One region of the Sanguibacter massiliensis genome, then DNA from elsewhere that is predicted to be linked to it. Evidence: predicted binding sites of a transcription regulator. Region 1 holds the regulator's gene; the other holds the start of a gene.

Region 1 (3,405 bases):
GCTCGTCGAGGCTGCGGGCGGCCGGACGCTCGGTCTCTTCTCGTCACGACGCGCGGCGGAGACGGTCGCCGCTGCGATGCGGGAGCGGCTCGACGTCCCGGTGCTGTGCCAAGGCGACGACGTCCTGCCGACGCTCGTGCGGCAGTTCGCCGAGGACGAGGCGACGTGCCTCTTCGGCACGCTCTCGCTCTGGCAGGGTGTCGACGTGCCGGGCCGGTCGTGCAGCCTCGTCCTCATCGATCGCATTCCCTTCCCGCGGCCTGACGATCCCGTGCGCTCGGCGCGCACGGAGGCGGTCGCGGCGGCGGGCGGCAACGGGTTCATGTCGGTGTCGGCGACGCATGCCGCGCTCCTCCTCGCCCAGGGCGCGGGACGTCTTGTGAGGACGTCGACGGACCGCGGCGTCGTCGCGGTGCTCGACTCGCGGCTCGCGACCGCACGGTACGGGAGTTTCCTCACGCGCTCGATGCCTCCGCTGTGGCCGACGACGGATCGCGCGGTCGTCCTTGCTGCGCTGAGACGGCTCACGGCCGACGGCTCCGATGGCTAGGCTGGCTTGGACACGCAGGTCGCTCGCGCGGCCGGCCGCTCAACCCTGGAGGAACGATGCCGAACATCACGCCGCACCCCGACGAGCACACGAAGCTGCGGACGACGAAGCTTGCCGTCGTCGGTGCTGGAGCGGTCGGCTCCACGCTCGCCTACGCGGCGCTCATGCGTGGTGCCGCCCGCACGGTCGCGCTCATGGACATCAACGCCGCCAAGGTCGAGGCCGAGGTGCTCGACCTCTCGCACGGCGTGCAGTTCGTACCTGAGGCCCAGGTCATCGGCTCGGACGACGTGTCGGTGTGTGCGGACGCCGACGTCGTCGTCGTCACTGCGGGCGCTAAGCAGAAGCCGGGTCAGACGCGCACGGAGCTCGCGGGCGCGACGATCGACCTCATGAAGAAGATCCTGCCGGGGCTCGTCGCGGCTGCGCCGAACGCGGTCTACATCATGGTGACGAATCCGGTCGACGTCGTCACGTACGCGTCGCTGAAGATCTCGGGCCTGCCGCCGAGCCAGATGTTCGGCTCCGGCACCGTGCTCGACACGTCACGGCTGCGCTTCCTCATCGCTCAGCACTGTGGCGTCGCGGTCCGCAACGTCCACGCCTACATCGCAGGGGAGCACGGCGACACGGAGATCCCGCTGTGGGACTCTGCGACGATCGGAGGCGTGCCGCTCCTCGAATGGAACCGCCAGTCCGAGCACCACGGCCCGCTCAATGACGGGGACCGGGCCCGCATCGCGGACGAGGTCGTCAACTCGGCGTACAAGATCATCGAGGGCAAGGGTGCGACGAACTACGCGGTCGGGCTTGCGGGGACGCGCATCATCGAGGCGATCCTCACGAATGAGCACTCGGTCCTGCCGGTTTCGTCCCTCCTGACGGACTATTACGGGATCTCGGACGTGTGCCTGTCGGTCCCGTCGATCGTCGGGCGTCGTGGCGTCTACGAGCAACTTCAGGTGCCGCTGTCGGACGCCGAGTACGACGGTCTCAAGGCGTCCGCCGACCACCTGCGGGCGGTCGCCCGGGAGTTCGGCTTCTGAGCATGAACGCAGCATGACGAAGGCCCCTCCGCGGAGGGGCCTTCGTCATGTCGTCACGATGCAGCGAATGCAAGGTCCGGCAGGTGTTGCGCGTTCGGCGTCAGAGCGAACGGAGCACGGAGACGACGCGTCCGAGGATCTGGGCGTCGTCGCCGGGGATGGGGGCGTACGCGGAGTTCTGGGGGAGCAGCCAGACGTGCCCCGAGGTGCGCTTGAACGTCTTCACCGTGGCCTCGCCGTCGATCATCGCCGCGACGATCTCGCCGTTCTCGGCGACGGGCTGGCGGCGCACGACGACCCAGTCGCCGTCGCAGATCGCAGCGTCGACCATTGAGTCGCCCTGGACTTTGAGCATGAAGAGGTCGCCGTCGCCGACGAGCTGCCGGGGGAGCGGGAAGACGTCCTCGACGACCTGCTCGGCGAGGATCGGTCCGCCCGCGGCGATCCGCCCGACGAGGGGGACGTACGACGGTGCGGGGCGGGAGTCGTCCTCGGCGGCGGAGTCGTGGGCGATGCGGGGCTCGGCGCTGGACGCAGGCGTGGACGGGACGGCCGTCGCCACGACGCGGGCGTCGTCGGACTGGACGATCTCGAGAGCGCGCGGACGGTGCGGGTCGCGACGCACGTAGCCCTTGCGCTCGAGCGCCTCGAGCTGGTGCTTGACGCTCGACGGGCTTGTGAGGCCCACGGACGCCCCGATCTCCCGCATGGTCGGAGGGTAGCCACGCTCGTCCAGGGACGTGCGGATGCACTCGAGCACGGCGCGCTGACGCCCGGTGAGAGCGCGGCTCGCCGCGGCGGCGGGCGAGATGGGCCCTGGGGTGGTCTGCGTCACGTGATGCTCCCTCGTCGACCCCCGAATGTCGGAGGCTCGTGGTCGGCTGTCCCTCGTCAGCCTAGGGGAGGACGCGGGCGGGTTCAAACATTCGTTCGATCGTGTCTCGACATCCTGTGGCGACCCTGCTAGAAATAGAACAGCAGTTCGACGAACAGGCGTTCGAGCATCGGCTCGACCGACGAAGGAGCATCGAGATGAGCACCATGAGCCTGGCAGCCTCGCCCCGCACGGCCCGTGTCGCGCCGGCGGGTGCTGAGCTCGCGCCGCTGCGTCTCACCCGGCGCGGCCGGATGGTCGTCGCTGTCCTCGTCGCCTTGGTTCTCGGCGGCGTCGCGCTCCTCTTCGCCAACGGCGCGACCGCTGACGTCCCCGAAGGTGCGCGCGCTGTGACGGTGCGGACCGTCGGCGCGGGCGAGTCGCTCTGGGCGATCGCGTCCTCCGTGACGGCTCCGGGCGCGGACGTCCGTGACGCGCTGCGGGAGATTGCCGATCTCAACGGGCTCACCGGTCCGACGCTCGCGGCGGGGCAGCAGCTGGTCGTCCCCGTGCAGGCGGTCGGCTGAGGCACCGCGTCCGGTCTCGGCTCGCCCCAGCGGGCACCGCTGCGCTGCCGCTGCGGTTCGAGGTCGTTCCTCGGCGTGGGCCCGTGGGCGCGCCGCCTTGCACAGCCCCGGGCGTGGGCCTAAGGTCGCGGTGCCAGCCGAAGTGACATCCCGTGAGGACGCTGATGCACTGCCCGTTCTGCCGGAACCCGGACTCCCGAGTCGTCGACTCGCGGACCTCGGACGACGGTCTCTCGATCAAGCGTCGCCGCCAGTGCCCCGAGTGCGGGCGGCGGTTCTCGACCGTCGAGACGTCGAGCCTCACCGTCGTCAAGCGGTCCGGCGCGACTGAGCCGTTCTCGCGCGACAAGGTCGCCGCGGGTGTCCGTAAGGCCTGCCAGGGGCGTCCCGTGAGCGACGACGACCTCG
Region 2 (3,405 bases), 260 kb from region 1:
CGCACAAGTGGTCGGGGGCGGTCGGCGCGAGGGAAGCGGTGCGGGGAGGTCACCCGGTTTGTGCCCCGGGAGGCCGGGAGTCGCGGGTCGGCGGACAGCGGTCGTCGCAGTTCTCCCGGGGGGTGGGCCGCTGAGAGTCGCGGTTTCGCGGACGGCGGTCCTCGCCGTTCACCCGGTCCGTGCCCGGGGGACCGGCTCCGGGACGGGAGGCGCGCCGTAGGACCCGGGCTCGCCGAAGTGCCACCCTCCGCGCCATGTCATGGCGATGCGGCTTTGATCGACGTGCCGGTGGTGGAACCAGCACAGGAGCGCGGCGTTGTCGGTCGATGTCGGGCCACCGTCGGCCCAGTGGACCTGGGCGTGGTGCACCTCGGAGATCTGGGGCGGTGCGTCGCAGCCGCGCCACACGCACGTGCGGTCGCGTGCGATGACCGCCTTGCGGCGGGCCGCGGTGAAGGTGCGCTGCGCGCGTCCGACGTCGAGCACCTCGGAGTCGGGGCCGAAGACGACGCGCGTGACGCTGCAATCGGCAGCGATGCGCTCGAGCACCTCACGGGGGACCGGGCCGGTGCCGTCGAGCCACGTCGGTCCGGGACTGCACAGCTCGGTTCGGAGGGACTCCGCGCTCGTGCGGTCACCCGCGAGCGTGCCCGGGTGCGCGGTGCCCGCGTGCGCGGTGCCCGGCCGGGCGCCGAGGGCCTCGAAGTCCTGCCACGGAACGAGGACCGTGAGGTGAGGCCGGACTGCCGAGCCGCGGCCGAGGTCGCCGCCGTCGAGCACGCGGCGGGCGAGCCCTGCGAGAGCGAGGGCGCGACGCTGGGTGGGTCGGAGCCTGTCGTCGGCGGGCGGTACGCCGATGAGGGCGGACAGTGCGGTCGAGAGCTCCTGCCCGTGCTCCTCGGTGAGAAAACCGGCGACGTGATAGCCACCGAGCGTGCGGGACAGGTCGAGGTGCTCCCGGTCCTGGGCGTGGCGGTACCCGCGCTCGTCGGCCTCCGGGTCGGCGACGTGGGCGAAGCGTCGTGCCGCCGAGCCGAGGTCCCGCAGGTCGAAACGGGCGGCGAGTCCGAGCATCACCTGCTCGCCGGAGACGACCTGTCGCGGGCAGGTGCAGCGGCCGACGTCCGCGGTGCAGCCGGGGGCGTGGAGATGGTCCTCGAGCGAGGAGGGCAGCAGCGACGGCGCGGTGCTGTCGACCTGCGTGCTGTCGACTTGCGTGCTGTCGTCCCGCGTGGCGACCGAGGACTCAAGTTGCGCGCCGCGGTGAGCGTCGTCCTGAGGGTGCAGCGCCGCAAGGGCGGCCCGTCGTGCGTCCGAGGTCGGGAGCGTGCGGACGAGGACGTCGACCTGCGGGCCCCTGAGCCGTCCTGCGCGCGCTGCGCGCAGCGTCGCTGGCAGGTCGTCGCGCAGGCGCGTGGCAGCGAGCACCTCGCGACGTGCGACGGGCAGCCCGCGCCCTTCCTTCCAGGCGACCCAGTGCGCGAACGACCGCATGGTCTCCGCCATCCAGGCGCCCTCGGACTCGACCCGACCGAGCCACCCCAACCGTTGGGCACCGAGCCGGTCGAGGATCGCGACGGTGCGGGCCGAGGCCTCGGCGGCGAGGCTGCCGGGCGCGGCCGCGGGATCGAGCGAGCACAGCCCGTCGACGAGCGTCTCGATCGACGTGAGGAGCCCGAGCGCGTCGGTTGCGCGGTCGTCCGTGCCGTCGTTCATGCGCTCACCGCCTCGTCTGTTCCACCACGTCACGTTCGCCGCGATCTGCTCGCGTCCAGGTCCTGCCAGAAGTCTCGTCGTCAGCGCCGCAGCGCCATAGCCGGGGAGCTTCTGCCCGGCTGGAGCGACCCCCTCACTCTATCGAACACTCGTTCGACTTGGGTGGGGCGAGCGTACCTCTCACCCCGCTCTCACCCCTGGAACTGCCAGGATCCACGGACGCCAGCTCTGCGCTCCGCGCGCACCCGCGCGGCGTTCTACGAACGCGTGCGACGCGCCGCACGAACGTGCGCAAGGATGGACCCATGACCTCCGACGCGCCTCGTGAGCCGCTTGACGCGCAGCTGCTGCGCGACCTGCTCCATGCGCCCGTCGGCGTCCTCCACCGCGTCGACGTCCGTGCCGAGGTGACGTCGACGAACACGGTCCTCGTCGCGGAGGCGCGCGAGGCGCCGCACGCGTGGCCGCCCCCGTCCCTGCTCGTCGCGGACCATCAGACCGCGGGCCGCGGTCGCCTCGACCGTGCGTGGCAGACCCCGCCGCACACCGCGCTCACCGCGTCGCTTCTCGTCGCGCCGGGCACGCCCCGGAAGACGTGGGGCTGGCTCCCGCTGCTCGCGGGGCTCGCCGCGGCGCGGACGCTGCGCAGCATGACGGCGCTCGACGTCCGGACGAAGTGGCCCAACGACCTGCTCGTTCCTGCGCCCGACGGTTCCGACCTGCTCGGCTGGGGCCCGTGGCGCAAGGTCGGCGGCATCCTCGCGGAGGTCGTCGACGACGAACGTGTGGTCGTCGGGCTCGGCGTCAACGTCGACCAGGTGGCCGACGAGCTCCCCGTCGCGTCGGCGTCCTCGCTCGCCGCGCACGGTGCGTCGCAGCGGCGCGAGATGCTCATCGCCGGCATGGAGACGTCGTTCGTCGAGGTCCTCGAGCTCTGGCGCGAGCACGCGGGCGACGCGGTCGCGGCGGGCCTCGCCGAGGAGGTGACGGCGGTGTGCGTCACCGTCGGCACGGACGTCCGCGTCACCGCAGCGGGTGGCCGAGAGCTGCGGGGCACTGCGGCGGGGCTCGACGACGACGGGGCGCTCCTCGTCAGGACGACGGCGGGCGAGGTCGAACGGATCGTCAGCGGCGACGTACAGCACCTGCGCGTCATCGGCACCGAGTGAGCGTGACGTCCTAGGATGGCCGACGTGTCGCACGAGTGGGCCGACGAGGTCGAGCGCGTCGTCGCTGGTCTGCTCGGCGGCGAGCGTTCGTCGACCCTGCACGACCTCGCCGATGAGGCGGGGCTCGACGAGTCATGGGTCGAGCGCTACTGGCAGCTCATGGGGCTGCCCCCGTCGAGTCCTGACGCCACCGAGTACACGCGCGAGGATGCGCAGGCGCTCGCGGACCTGCACGACCTCGCGGTGCGGGAGAACCTCGACGCACGCACGATCGCGTCGCTCGTGAGGTCTGTCGGCCACTCGACCGAGCGGTTGTCGTGGTGGCACTTCGAGGCGCTCGTCGACCACGTCGTCCGACAGCAGGGTCTGCTCGACCCGGACGCGCGTCGTGCGGTCATCCGGGCGATGGGCCGGCTTGCGCCGGTGCTCGAGCGTCAGCTCGTGCACGCGTGGCGCCGGCAGACGACGGCGCTCGTCACGCGCATGGCGGAGGAGTTCGGCGACGAGGCGCAGGACACGG

Evidence for each region. Region 1 encodes LexA, which represses DNA repair genes until DNA is damaged. Its sites were predicted from a motif close to TCGAACANNTGTTCGA; they were not measured.
Region 2: C1729_RS06105 (HNH endonuclease signature motif containing protein) is a predicted target of LexA. The motif match lies at 1,858-1,873, and genes of this name have one in related genera.

What each region holds. Positions count from the first base shown of each region.
Region 1 is NZ_LT964979.1:1,035,717-1,039,121, reverse strand. Features, by position in the region: gene C1729_RS04855 (ATP-dependent DNA helicase) at 1-550, shown strand, start outside; gene C1729_RS04850 (L-lactate dehydrogenase) at 607-1,596, shown strand; gene lexA (transcriptional repressor LexA) at 1,697-2,431, opposite strand; gene C1729_RS04840 (LysM peptidoglycan-binding domain-containing protein) at 2,629-2,997, shown strand; gene nrdR (transcriptional regulator NrdR) at 3,162-3,405, shown strand, end outside.
Region 2 is NZ_LT964979.1:1,294,202-1,297,606, reverse strand. Features, by position in the region: gene C1729_RS06105 (HNH endonuclease signature motif containing protein) at 169-1,716, opposite strand; gene C1729_RS06100 (biotin--[acetyl-CoA-carboxylase] ligase) at 2,022-2,885, shown strand; gene C1729_RS06095 (adenylate/guanylate cyclase domain-containing protein) at 2,901-3,405, shown strand, end outside.